Regions from separate parts of the Streptomyces cinereoruber genome, predicted to be linked through region 3. Evidence: riboswitches for the same ligand, from Rfam matches in the RefSeq annotation. Region 3 holds a riboswitch; each other region holds the start of a gene.
What was found. A riboswitch is a leader RNA that binds a small molecule or an ion and turns the genes downstream of it on or off. The one in region 3 is predicted to bind cyclic di-AMP.
Positions count from the first base shown of each region.

Region 1: another riboswitch for cyclic di-AMP. It lies ahead of CP977_RS13855 (LysM peptidoglycan-binding domain-containing protein); the one in region 3 lies ahead of CP977_RS28940 (M23 family metallopeptidase).
Region 2: another riboswitch for cyclic di-AMP. It lies ahead of CP977_RS18605 (M23 family metallopeptidase); the one in region 3 lies ahead of CP977_RS28940 (M23 family metallopeptidase).

Region 1 is NZ_CP023693.1:3,134,451-3,138,832, forward strand. Features, by position in the region: gene eno (phosphopyruvate hydratase) at 1-1,028, opposite strand, end outside; gene CP977_RS13855 (LysM peptidoglycan-binding domain-containing protein) at 1,363-2,076, opposite strand; cyclic di-AMP (ydaO/yuaA leader) riboswitch at 2,080-2,251, opposite strand; gene CP977_RS13860 (transglycosylase family protein) at 2,510-3,562, opposite strand; gene CP977_RS13865 (cytochrome P450 family protein) at 3,723-4,382, opposite strand, start outside.
Region 2 is NZ_CP023693.1:4,145,997-4,150,378, forward strand. Features, by position in the region: gene CP977_RS18595 (MerR family transcriptional regulator) at 27-767, shown strand; gene CP977_RS18600 (PP2C family protein-serine/threonine phosphatase) at 908-2,119, shown strand; cyclic di-AMP (ydaO/yuaA leader) riboswitch at 2,401-2,547, shown strand; gene CP977_RS18605 (M23 family metallopeptidase) at 2,559-3,683, shown strand; gene CP977_RS18610 (aldo/keto reductase) at 3,770-4,382, shown strand, end outside.
Region 3 is NZ_CP023693.1:6,404,109-6,408,490, forward strand. Features, by position in the region: gene CP977_RS28925 (aspartate aminotransferase family protein) at 1-468, shown strand, start outside; gene CP977_RS28930 (helix-turn-helix domain-containing protein) at 545-1,174, shown strand; gene CP977_RS34235 (DUF6126 family protein) at 1,221-1,370, shown strand; gene CP977_RS28935 (tyrosine-protein phosphatase) at 1,389-2,204, opposite strand; cyclic di-AMP (ydaO/yuaA leader) riboswitch at 2,593-2,753, shown strand; gene CP977_RS28940 (M23 family metallopeptidase) at 2,757-3,734, shown strand; gene CP977_RS28945 (SGNH/GDSL hydrolase family protein) at 3,895-4,382, shown strand, end outside.

The DNA of each region.
Region 1 (4,382 bases), 3.3 Mb from region 3:
GAGCCGATCTGGTTGACCTTGACGAGCAGGGCGTTCGCGGACTTCTCCTCGATGCCCCGGGCCAGGCGCTCCGGGTTGGTGACGAACAGGTCGTCGCCGACGAGCTGGACCTTCTCGCCGAGCTTCTCGGTGATGACGTTCCAGCCGGCCCAGTCGTCCTCGAACAGCGGGTCCTCGATGGAGACCAGCGGGTACGCGGCGACGAGCTCCTCGTAGTACTCGGTCATCTCGGCGGCCGAGCGGGCCTTGCCCTCGAACTCGTACTTGCCGTCCTTGTAGAACTCGGAGGCGGCGACGTCGAGCGCGAGCGCGATGTCCTTGCCGGGCACGTAGCCGGCCTGCTTGATCGCCTCGAGGATGAGGTCGAGCGCCTCGCGGTTGGAGCCGAGGTTCGGGGCGAAGCCGCCCTCGTCGCCGAGGCCGGTGGAGAGGCCCTTGGACTTCAGGACGGACTTGAGGGTGTGGTAGACCTCGGTGCCCCAGCGGAGGGCCTCGGAGAAGGACTCCGCGCCGATCGGGGCGATCATGAACTCCTGGATGTCCACGTTGGAGTCGGCGTGCGACCCGCCGTTCAGGATGTTCATCATCGGAACGGGCAGCAGGTGCGCGTTCGGGCCGCCCAGGTAGCGGAAGAGCGGGAGGTCGCTGGCCTCGGAGGCGGCGTGCGCGACGGCGAGGGAGACGCCGAGGATGGCGTTGGCGCCGAGCGAGGACTTGTCCGGGGTGGCGTCCAGGTCGAACATGGCCTGGTCGATCAGGCGCTGCTCGGTGGCGTCGTAGCCGACGAGCTCCGGGCCGATCTGCTCGATGACGGCGAGGACGGCCTTCTCGACACCCTTGCCCTGGTAGCGGTTGGGGTCACCGTCGCGGAGCTCGAGGGCCTCGAACGCACCGGTGGAGGCGCCGGACGGAACGGCAGCACGGCCGGTGCTGCCGTCGTCGAGGCCGACCTCGACCTCGACCGTGGGGTTGCCTCGGGAGTCCAGGATTTCCCGGGCTACGACGACGTCGATGGACGGCACGAGCATCTCCTTCTGGGATGTGACGCTGGATGTGACGCAAGGTCGATGCGGGGTCGCTTGGCCTTGCGACAAGAGCCTAACCGCCCCGGAGGCTCCGACCGGCCGGGCGCCCGCCCCCTGGGACGAAAAAGGACCCGAGGGCACGTATAAGGGGGCGAAGGGGCCCGGATCTACTGATCGGTAACCGTCAGGTGGGCCGCCGGAGGGGTGCCGCGGGGCCCCTCCAAAGGGGGAACCCCGGTCCGGCGCGCACGGGGGAAGGGCGCGCCGGACCGGGGTGGTCACCGCGGGAGGGTCATCGGGGGCGCGTGAGCCGCCGGACTCACGCGACCCGCCGGGCTCACTTCAGGTGGAGCTGCTGGCCCGGGTAGATCAGGTCGGCGTTCTCGACGACGTCCTCGTTGAGCTCGAAGAGCTCGGCCCAGCCGCCCTTGACGCCCTGCGCCTCGGCGATCTTGCTGAGGGTGTCGCCGGCGACGACCTTGTACTCGCCGTCGCCCTTCGCGACCGTCTTGCCGGTCGGGGTGGTGACGGTCTTCTTGGCGGCCTTCGGAGCGGCCTGGCGGTCCTTCTTCGGGGCCTGGCGCTGCTCGCTGCGGGTGGTCGGCTGCTCGGTCGTGCGCTGCTTCTTCTGCTTCGGCTGCTCCTGCTGGGCGCTCTCGGCGGAGCCGCCGTCGTAGGAGGCGCCGGAGAGGCCCACGCCGCAGCTCGGCCAGGCGCCCTTGCCCTGGCCCGCGAGGACCTTCTCGGCGACGGCGATCTGCTGGGACTTCGAGGCCTGGTTGGCGGTGGGGGCGTAGGCGGTACCGCCGTACGCGGCCCAGGTGGAGGCCGAGAACTGGAGGCCGCCGTAGTAGCCGTTGCCGGTGTTGATGGACCAGTTGCCGCCGGACTCGCACTGGGCGACGCGGTCCCACTCGGAGGCGGTGGCGGCCGAGGCGGTGCCCGCGGTCATCAGCGGGGCGGCGACGGCGACACCGGTGACGCCGACGAGCGCGGCGAGCTGGGTGGCCTTGGAGGGACGGCGGTGTTTGCCCTTGACGGAAAACAGCATGGGGATTCTCCTCACCGACGCCTGCGAGGTGAGCTGTCGGGTTCGGGCCGAAGAGTTGCCCGGCCGCGTGTCCTAGCACGCGGCTTCACCCCAAGCCGGTCGTCGGCCGTCTCTCGACGGCCGGGCCCGGCGCTTACCTTGGGTCCCCCGCTCCTGCCTTCGGCGCTTGCGCGACGACTGTTCCCATCGGCCGACGGCAGGATTCGGCGTTTCGGTCGACGGGGCCCGCGGTGGCGAGCGGTGACGACCGTAGACACAGAACCCTCCGAAGTTCAAAGAGGCTCATACGACGAATTTCGCCTCTTCTTGCCCTTCGGAGGGGACTGTTTGCGCAGGTGGGAGATGACGGAAGCGGAGTTTGCGGGCGCGACACGCCAGTTGGGACAAAGAGACCCATGTCTCACTCGTCCGGAAGCGGACATAAGCCCATGAACTACCCGGCTTCCGAGACCGAACCCGGCGTCAGGTCGAGGTTCTGACCAGGGAGGATGAGGTCCGGATCGATGCCCACGGTCCGCTTGTTGGCGTCGTAGAGGGCGGCCCAGCCCCCGGGGAGTTCGTTCGCCTGGGCGATGCCCGAAAGGCTGTCACCCGGACGCACGACGTATTCACCCGAAGAGCCCTGACTGTCCGTTGCGTCCGGATTCTTCGCTTCGCCAGCACCCGGGGCCGATTCGACACCTTCAGGCGAGTTGCCCTTGTCCGAGGCATGTCGCCCGGGTTCAGCAGAGGTGTCCGAGTTGTCGGTTTCCTCCGGAGCCGCCTCGCCCCGGTGCTTGCCCGTGCCGGGCGCGACCGACGCTCCCTCATCTCCCGGAACACCGGGCGTAACAGACGTACCGGGCGTAACGGACTCATCGGGGGCGACGGGGGCCGTCGGGTCGGCCGGAAGCGTCGGGTCCGCCGGGTCCGTCGGGTTCGCCGACCCGGACGGCGCGGACGGCGTGGCGGGGGTGGTCGGCGTGGCGGAGGTGGCCGGCGCGGTCGGGTCGGCGGGGGCCGACGGCGCGGCCGGCGCCGTGGAGGGGGCGGACGGCGTGGCGGAGGACTCCGGGGCCCCGGTGGACGGCGTGGTCGCGGAGGCGCCCGGCGCGCCGGAGTTCCAGGCCGACTCGGGTACGGGCGCCACGGAGGGCGTCGGTGCGGCGGCCGGGCCCGGGTCCACCCCGGTGGGCTTCCCGTCGTTCGTCAGACCGGCGATCGGCGCGCAGGTGCCCCAGGCGTCGCTGCCCCCGGCGAGGGCCTTCTCGGCCACCGCGATCTGCTGGGCGCGGCTGGCCAGGTCGGCGCTGGGCGCGTACGCCAGGCCGCCGTGGCGCTCCCAGTCGCCCTGGGTGAACTGGAGGCCGCCGTACATCCCGTTCCCGAAGTTGGCGGTCCACTGGCCGCCGGACTCGCACTCGGCGACGCGGTCCCAGGTGGCGGCGTCGGCGGCGGACGCGGATCCGGTGGCGAGCAGGGGCAGCGCCATGGCGGATCCGGTCACGCCCGCGGCGACGACGATGGCGGGGGCCTGACGGGGGCGACGGTGTCGTCCGTTCCCGGAACGCATAGGTACGCCTTTCGCGTGACGGCTGAGACTGCGGCGAAACGTAGCGGCATTCGAACGCTCGTCACAAGTCGATGGCCACCCGATCACATGAAGATCACATTTCTGACGGGCCGTCACCGTACGAGAGGGGTACGGACGGGGAGAACTCCACCGGAAGCGTGCGCAAACCGCGCATGATGAGCCCGCCGCGCCACCGCAGTTCGGCCGGATCGGCGGCGAGCCGCAGGTCCGGCAGACGGGTCAGCAGGGTGGCGAGCGCGGTCTGCCCTTCGAGGCGGGCGAGGGGCGCGCCGAGGCAGTAGTGGATGCCGTGGCCGTACCCGAGGTGCTGGTTGTCGCGCCGGGCGAGGTCGAGCACGTCGGGCCCGTCGAACCGCTCCGGGTCCCGGTCGGCGGCGGCCAGCACCACGAGCACCGGGTCGCCCGCCGGGATCTCCTGTCCGCCGATGGTCAGCGCCCGCGTCGCGTACCGCCAGGTCGCCATCTCCACGGGCCCGTCGTACCGCAGCAGCTCCTCGATCCCGGTCTCCAGGAGCCCGGTCTCGCCGGCGGCGAGGGAGTCCTGGAGGAGTCCCCTCTGTCCGGGATCGCGGAGGAGCGCGTACAGCCCGTTCCCGATCAGGTTGACGGTGGTCTCGAACCCCGCGAAGAGAAGGATGAAGGCCATGGCGGCGGCCTCGTTCTCGGTGAGGTGCTCGCCGTGGTCGGAGGCCTTGATGAGCCCCGAGATCAGGTCGTCGCCCGGCTCTTCGCG
Region 2 (4,382 bases), 2.3 Mb from region 3:
CAACGTCAAGATCTAGCGTTCTCGACATGGAGTGGTCGATCCAGGAGATCGCCAAGAAGGCCGGCACCACCAGCCGCACCCTCCGGCACTACGGAGAGCGCGGACTGCTGGAGCCGAGCCGGATCGGCGCGAACGGTTACCGGTACTACGACCAGGCGGCGCTCGTGCGGCTGCAGCGGATCCTGCTGCTGCGCGAGCTGGGGCTCTCGCTGCCCGCCATCGCCGAGGTCCTCGCGGGCCAGCGGGACACCTCCGCCGCCCTGCGCACCCACCTCGCCCTCCTGGAGCAGGAGCGCGAGCGCATCGGACGCCAGATCGCGTCGGTGCGGACCACCCTCCACAAGACGGAGAACGGAGAAGAGCTCATGGCGGACGAAGTGTTCGACGGTTTCGACCACACGCGGTACGAGGAGGAGGTCACCCACCGCTGGGGCCGCGAGGCCTACGAGCAGGGCGACCGGTGGTGGCGCTCGCTGGACGAGGAGCAGAAGCGGGCGTTCATCGAGGAGCAGGCCGGCATCGCCCGCGACTTCGGACGGGCGGCGCGGGACGGCCTGGCCGCCGACAGCGACGAGGTGCAGGCCATCGCGCGGCGCCACGTCGCGTGGCTGTCGACCACCACGACGCCGACCAAGGAGTACGTGGTCGGCCTCGGCCGGATGTACGTCGACGACCCCCGGTTCACCAAGAACTACGACAAGCACGGCGAGGGCACCGCGGTCCTCGTCCGGGACGCGCTGGCGGTCTACGCCGAGCGGAACATGTAGCCGCCGGGCGGCCCCCACCGGCTTCCCGGACGGTCCCGTACGCCGGTCGGCCGTGCGGAGTCGCCGTCCGCCGGGGCGGCGGCCACCCTGGAAGGGCGCGGTACGGGGCCGCGGCCGGGCGGACCGGGCAGGAGAGAACGGTGGGGCACCCCCTAGGAGCGGCGGGCGGCGGGAGACGGGGCGGTGGGGGCCGTCCCGCGTACCGGGGCGCCCGGCGGTTCCTCCGCGCGCTGCCGCCGCTGATCATCGCGGGCGGCGTCCTCTTCGACGTGGCGACCCCCGCCCCGTACACCGCCTCCCCGATGCTCGCCGCCGCCCCGCTGGTCGCCGCGCCCTTCTTCTCCCTGCTCGTCACCCTCCTCACCGGGATCGCCGCCGTCCTCGCCTCGGTCGGCCTCTACCTCTTCAGCGACGACGTCACCCGCGCCCCGGCCGTCGCCGAGACCCTGACCGTGTTCACGGTCTCCGTACTCGCCCTCCTCATCAACAGGGTGGTGCGCCGCAGCGGCGAGCGGCTCGCCTCGGCGCGGGTCATCGCGGAGACCGCGCAGAAGGCGGTGCTGCCGACGCCCGCCGAGCGGATCGGCGGGCTGCGGTGCGCGGCCCGCTACGAGGCGGCGCAGGCGGACGCGTTCATCGGCGGCGACCTCTTCGCCGTGCAGGACACCCCGCACGGGGTGCGGCTCGTGGTCGGGGACGTGCGGGGCAAGGGCCTCGACGCGGTCGAGGCCGTCGCCGTCGTCATCGGGGCCTTCCGGGAGGCGGCCGAGCAGGAACGGACCCTGGAGGGCGTGGCGCAGCGGCTCGAACGGGCGCTGGACCGGGAGGGCACCCGGCGGGACAGCCTCGACGCCGTCGAGGGGTTCACCACCGCCGTCCTGGCCGAGATCCCGCGCTCCGACGGCAGCGGCACCTTCGACGGGTTCGTACGGGTCGTCAACCGGGGGCACCCGTCCCCGCTGATGCTGCACGGGGACGGGCGGGTCGAGTCGGTCGACCCGAGCCGGCCGGCGCTGCCCCTCGGCATGGGGGACCTCGCGTCGTGGCCGGACCGGGCCGAGGCCCGGCCGTACCCGCCGGGCACGACGCTGCTCTTCTACACCGACGGCCTCTCGGAGGCGCGGAACGCGCGGGGCGTCTTCTACGACCCGGCGGAGCGGCTGGCCGGACGGGTCTTCCCGGGCCCGGAGGAGATGCTCGACGCGCTCGTGGACGACGTACGGCTCCACACGGGCGGCGGGGCGACGGACGACATGGCGCTGCTCGCGCTGAACCGCCCGACGGCGGGGCAGCCGGAGCGGCGCCGCACGATGCCGGTGGTGCCGCCCGGCGGGTCCGGATCCCGGCGCTGACCGCCCGCCCGGCCGGCCGGCCGCCCCCCGATCGCCCGATCACCCGGAGGACCCCGTCACCGGGGGTAGTCGAAAGGTCTCCCTGCGATAACAATTGATGAACCGTCAGAAATCGAAGGTTTCGTCGCTCCCGGATCCGGCCTTGCTGAAGGGGGGTCAAGTCGGACCAATCCCTCCCAATTCAATGAACGATCAAGAGGAGCGGCTTGGAATCGGGACCCCCTGTCTATTAACGTTCGATAACGCAGCGCGGTCGTCCCAGCCGTCGCAAGAGACGGCACCGTGCGCACGCGCCGAATCCCGAAAGGGAACCGGGGAACCACCATTTGGGGTGAATCGAGCCCTTCGCACCCGTGCGACCGGGCCCGTAGGAGACCTTCCTGCTCCGAACCCGTCAGCTAACCCGGTAGGCGAGAAGGAAGGAAAGGAGCGCGCCTCCGTGGCGTCCAACACCCCTGCCCCCGAAGCCCCCTTCGACGCTTTCGGCGGCGGTGCGGCCCCCTCCGCCCCGGACACCGAGTGGAACCCCACCGAGGACTCCCTCCGCGACCGGGCCCGCTCCGGCGGTCGGCACCGGGTCGTCAAGCAGCGCTCCAACTTCGCCCGCTCCTCCACCGTCCTCGGCGTCGGCGTCATCGCCGCCGTCGGCGCGGGCGGCCTCGCCACCGCGCAGGACAAGCCCCCGGTCGCCATATCGCTCCCCGACCTCAACCTGCCCGACGCCCACGACCTCCCCGGCGTCGGCGCGCTCCTGCCCGCGCAGGAAGAGCGGGAGACGGTCTCCGCGGACCGCGCCAACCCGAACCCGCTGACCTCCGCCACGTACACCACCGAGGCCGACGAGCGGGCCTCGCGGTCCGGCCAGGTCACGCGGACGAGCCTGACGACGGCGGAAGCCCCGGGCGCCGCCGACGCCGGCGAGGCCCTGCGCGCCCGCATCCTCCAGCAGGCCGAGCAGCAGCAGGCCTCCGCCGACGCCGCCGAGAAGGCCGCGGCGGAGAAGGCGGCCGCCGAGAAGGCCGCCGCCGAGGCGCAGGCCAAGGCCGATGCCGCGGAGAAGGCGGAAGCCGAGGCGAAGGCGAAGGCCGAGGCGGAGGCCAAGGCCAAGGCGGAGGCGGAAGCCAGGGCGAAGGCCGAGGCCGAGCGCCTCGCCAAGCTCGCCGCCAGCTACTCGATGCCCCTCTCCTCGTACTCCCTCACCGCCACCTACATGCAGTCCGGCTCCATGTGGTCCTCCGGCTACCACACGGGCCTCGACTTCGCCGCCCCCACCGGCACCCCGCTCAAGGCGGTCCACGGCGCCACGGTCAAGTCGGCGGGCTGGTCCGGCTCCTACGGCTACCGGATCGTCCTGGAGCTGGAGGACGGCACCGAGATCTGGTACTGCCACCTCTCCTCCATGACGGTCAGCGCCGGCCAGACCGTGGGCACCGGCGAGACGATCGGCCGCGTCGGCGCCACCGGCAACGTCTCCGGCGCCCATCTCCACCTGGAGATCCACCCCGGCGGCGGCGACGGCGTCGACCCGGCGGCCTGGCTGCGCTCCAAGGGCCTGACGGTCTGACCCCTTCCCGGATTCCCGGAAACTTCCTCCCCGGATTCCCGGAAACACGCGGAATAGGCCCGGCGGCGGAGGCCGTTGACCACCCCATGACCTCTCTCCGTACGCTGGGCACGTCCGACCTGCACGTCTTCCCGCTCGCCCTCGGCGGCAACGTCTTCGGCTGGACCGCCGACGAGGCGCAGTCCTTCGCCGTCCTCGACGCCTACGCCGCCGCCGGCGGCAACTTCGTCGACTCCGCCGACGTCTACTCGGCCTGGGCCGAGGGCAACGAGGGCGGCGAGTCCGAGACCGTCATCGGCCGCTGGCTCGCCTCCCGCGGCAACCGCGACGACGTCGTCGTCGCCACCAAGGCCGGCGCCCACCCCCGGTTCAAGGGCCTCTCCGCCCCCACGATCAAGGCCGCCGCCGAGGAGTCCCTGCGCCGCCTCGGCACCGACTACATCGACCTGTACTACACCCACTTCGACGACGAGTCCGTCCCCGTCGAGGAGATCGTCACCGCCCTCGACCAGCTGGTGCGGGACGGCAAGGCACGGGCCGTCGCCGCCTCCAACATCTCCCCGGAGCGGCTCCGCGCCTCCCTCGACTTCGCCGAGGCCGAGGGCCTCGCCCGCTACGTCGCCCTCCAGCCGCACTACAACCTGGTCTCCCGCGAGACCTACGAGGGCCCGCTCCTGGAGACCGCCGAGCGGGCGGGCC
Region 3 (4,382 bases):
CAGGCCATGGCCGCCGGGCTCGCCGTCCTCTCCGTGATGGAGGAGGAGGGCACGGTCGCCCGCGCCCGCCGGATCGGCGACCTGCTCTCCGGCCGCCTCAAGGAGCTGGTGCCCCGGTACGAGCTGCTGCACGAGATCCGCGGGCGCGGTCTGATGATCGGCATCGAGTTCGGCCGGCCGTCCTCGCTCGGACTGCGCGGCCGCTGGACGATGCTCCAGGCGGCCCGCAAGGGCCTCTTCGCCCAGATGGTCGTCGTGCCGCTGCTCCAGCGGCACAGGATCCTCACCCAGGTCTCCGGGGACCACCTGGAGGTGATCAAGCTGATCCCGCCGCTCGTCGTGGACGAGGCGGACGTGGACCGGTTCGTCACCGCCTTCACGGCGGTCATGGACGAGGCCCACGGCGGGGGCGGTCTGATGTGGGACTTCGGGAAGACCCTGGTCAGGCAGGCGGTCGCGCAGCGCTGACCGGAAACGACCCTCCGGATTTTGCCTCTGGGGCAAGAAACTTGCCTCAGAGGCACGATCCTGGCGGAATGGACGCATGGACCACGTCCCCGGGGAGGCCTCCCCGGACCCCGCCGCCTCCGGCGCCCTGCCCGACGTCGCCCCGCAGCTGCGGGCCCTGCGCCGCCGCCGGGGGCTCACCCTGGAGGCCGCCGCCCAGCGGGCCGGCCTCTCGCCCGCCCACCTCTCGCGCCTGGAGACGGGGAACCGGCAGCCCTCGCTGCCGATGCTGCTCGCCCTGTCCCGCATCTACGGTACGACGGTCTCCGAGCTCCTGGGGGAGGCGCCCCCCGAGCGCGACCCCGTCGTCCGGGCCGGCCGCTCCGAGCCCGTCGAGGCGGACGGCTGGATCTACCGCCAGGCGGGCGGTGCCGGGCGCGCCCTCCAGTGCCTGCGGGTCCACGTGCCGTACGCCACCCGGGCCGACATCGTGCGCGTCCACCCCGGGGAGGAGTGGATCCACGTCCTGGAGGGCCGGGTGCGGCTCGCACTCGGCGAGGTGGTCCACGTCCTCGACCCCGGGGACAGCGCGCACTTCGACTCGCTCACCCCGCACCGGATCGGCGCCGCCACGCAGGGCGGGGCCGAGCTGCTCTTCGTCCACACCCTGATGCAGAGCCCCGCCGCCGAGCTGTGCCTCGGCGACGGGACCCCGCACCGGCGCTGACCGCCGTAACGATTCTTCTGTGACGCTTCTTCAGGAAAGGGCCGACATGTCCGAGAAGTCCGCACCCGTCACCGGCGAGGAGCGCGGGGAAGGCAAGTTCCCCAAGGGGCTGGTGCTCCGCCTCTTCGCCTACCTGATCGCCGGGCACCTCTTCGCCGGCTTCCTCTACCTGCTCTTCGCGATGGGCGCGAAGTAGGGCCCGGACGAACGGGCCCTACGCCTCGGTGACCAGGCGCTCCCGCAGCCGCTCGCGGGTCTCCGGGGACAGTGCCAGGCCCGTGGCGAAGTAGGTGTCCACCGAGCCCCAGGTCGTCTCGATCGTCTCGAAGGCGGCCCGCAGGTACTCCGCCCGCGCGTCGAAGAGCGGGCTCAGCAGCTCCATCACCTCGGGCCCCATGGCGTCCGGGGCGGTGGAGCTGCGGCGCACCTTGTAGCGCCGGTGCGGCTCGTTCGACTTCACGTAGTCGGCCTCGATCGCCGACCGCTCGACCCCGACGGCGAGCAGGGTGATCGCGACGGCGAGCCCGGCCCGGTCCTTGCCCGCCGCGCAGTGCATCAGGGCCGGGACGCTCTCCTCCGCCATGGAGTGCAGGATCCGGCTGTGCTCGGCGGTCCGCTCGACCACCATCCGCCGGTACGAATCGGACATCCGGGCCGCAGCCCTGCCGTCGCCGAGGACCTCCCGCAGCTGGACGGTGTCGCCGTCGCGCACCAGCTTCCAGAACTCCTTGCCGTCGGCCGGGTCGTTGAGGGGTATGTTCACGTTCCGCACGCCGGGCAGCTCGACGTCCGGGCCCTCGATCCGCCGGTCGGCCTCGTTGCGGAAGTCGAAGACGGTGTGCAGCCCGAGGCCGGCGAGGAAGGCGGCGTCGCCCTCGGTCGCATGGGCGAGGTGGCCGCTGCGGAAGAGGCGGCCGGGACGGACCGCGCGCCCGTCCGTCGTCGGCAGACCGCCCACGTCCCGGAAGTTGCGGACCTCCGTCAGTTCGGGCTCGGCGGCGTCGATGGGCGGGACCTGCTGCTGCGTCACGGATGCTCCTGGAAGTGTCGTCGTACGGATGCCGAGGCGAAATCGGTTCCAGGGGCAATCATCCGGACCGGAGGGGTGCGGCGCACCCCCTCGGACAGGAATGGGTGATCTGTCCGAATTAAGTCATTGCGTATAACGCGCCCTGATTGCAGGCGAGATGGGATTCGGCGCGTGAGCAGCGTCATAGAAGTGACGGATCGTGGCCGGGCTTCCGGCGCGAATCCCTTGCCGGAAAGGGGAGTCGGGGAGCGTCGTCCACGGAGGGTGACCGGAATTCCGGGGGAACGATCTAGGGCGGAATCCCGGGACAAAACAGCGGCTTGTTCGCGCCGACCCCGCTCGTCTAGCGTCACGCTCAATCCGGACGGACCGCCGAATCCTGCCACCGTCCGGAATTCCACCCATCCCATGCGTGGCAGGAGCGGGGGACCCAAGGAAGTACGCCGGTCCCGCGACGCAGGACGGCTAGGGGTGAAGTCGCGCGAGAGCGCGGCCGGACATCTCCAGTCCGAACCCGACAGCTCACCTCGCAGGCGCCGGAGAGGATTCGCCATGCCCGCGAAGGGTAAGCACCGCCGTCCCAAGAACAACCCCCTCACCCGCGGATTCGCCGCCGCCGGTACGGGAGGCGCCGTCGTCGCCCTTCCGCTCCTCGGCGCCACCGGGGCCCACGCCGCCGAGCAGACCGCCCCGGCCTCCGCCTCCGTCCAGTCCGTCGTCGCCGCGCAGCCCGTCGCGGCGAAGGCCGCCGCCCCGGCGAAGGCCGCCCCCGCGAAGGCCGCGGAGAACGGCCCCCGGACGTACTCCGTCGTCCCCGGCGACTACCTGTCGAAGATCGCCGCCGACCACCGCCTCTCGGGCGGCTGGCAGCGGATCTACGAGGACAACCGCCGGACCATCGGCGCCGACCCCTCCCTCATCCTGCCCGGCATGAAGCTCACCATCGGCGCCCAGGGCTCCGTCCCCACCGGCCCGAAGAGCACCACCGCCGCCGGGAAGAACGGCGACGACGCCCCCCGCGCCTCCCGCGAGAGCCGCCGCGCCGCCGCCCCGGCCGCCACCGCCCCGAAGGCCGCGGAGAAGAGCTCCACCGGCTCCTCCTCCACCGGCTCCACCGCCTCCTCCTCCGGCTGGGTCGCCCCCGTCACCGGCGGCTTCTCCACCCCGTACCGCGCCTCCGGCTCCATGTGGTCCTCCGGCTACCACACCGGCGTCGACTTCATCGCCTCCTCCGGCACCACCGTCCGCGCCGTCGGCGCCGGCACGGTCGTCTCCGCCGGCTGGAGCGGCTCGTACGGCAACGAGGTCGTCATCCAGCACGCGGACGGCAACTACTCGCAGTACGCCCACCTCTCCTCCCTCTCGGTCTCGGCCGGGCAGAGCGTCGGCGGCGGGCAGCAGATCGGCCTCTCCGGCTCCACCGGCAACTCCACCGGCCCGCACCTGCACTTCGAGATCCGCACCACGCCGAGCTACGGCTCGGACGTCGACCCGCTGGCCTACCTGCGCCAGCACGGCGTCTCCGTCTGACCCTCCGGCGCGCACCCCTTTTCCGGCGGCCCGGCACATACGTGCCGGGCCGCCGGCCTGTTCCGACTTGGGCGAATCTTTATCGGTGGCATATATCACCCGCCGTCAACCCCTCCTTACGGTCGCGTAGGTCACAGGCGAAAGGGAAGGATGTGCCCCCGTGGCAGACGATTCGAGATCAAGAGACAAGAACGCATTCGGGTCGTACGCGGCGATCGGTGACAGCTTCACCGAGGGCGTCGGAGACCCCGGCCCCGACGGGACGTACGTCGGCTGGGCGGACCGCTTCGCGGTCCTGCTCGCCGACCAGCTGCCGGAGCACGACGCCTTCCGCTACGCCAACCTGGCCGTACGCGGACGCCTCCTCGACCAGATCGTGGCGGAACAGGTCCCCCGGGCGAAGGAACTCGCCCCCGACCTGGTGACCTTCTGCGCGGGCGGCAACGACATCATCCGCCCCGGCACCGACCCGGACGACGTGGCCGAGCGCTTCGAGCGCGCCGTCGCCGACCTGACCTCCGCCGTCGGCACCGTCATGGTCACCACCGGCTTCGACACCCGCGACGTCCCCGTGCTCCGGCACCTGCGGGGCAAGATCGCCACCTACACCGCGCACGTGAGGGCCATCGCGGACCGCTACGACTGCCC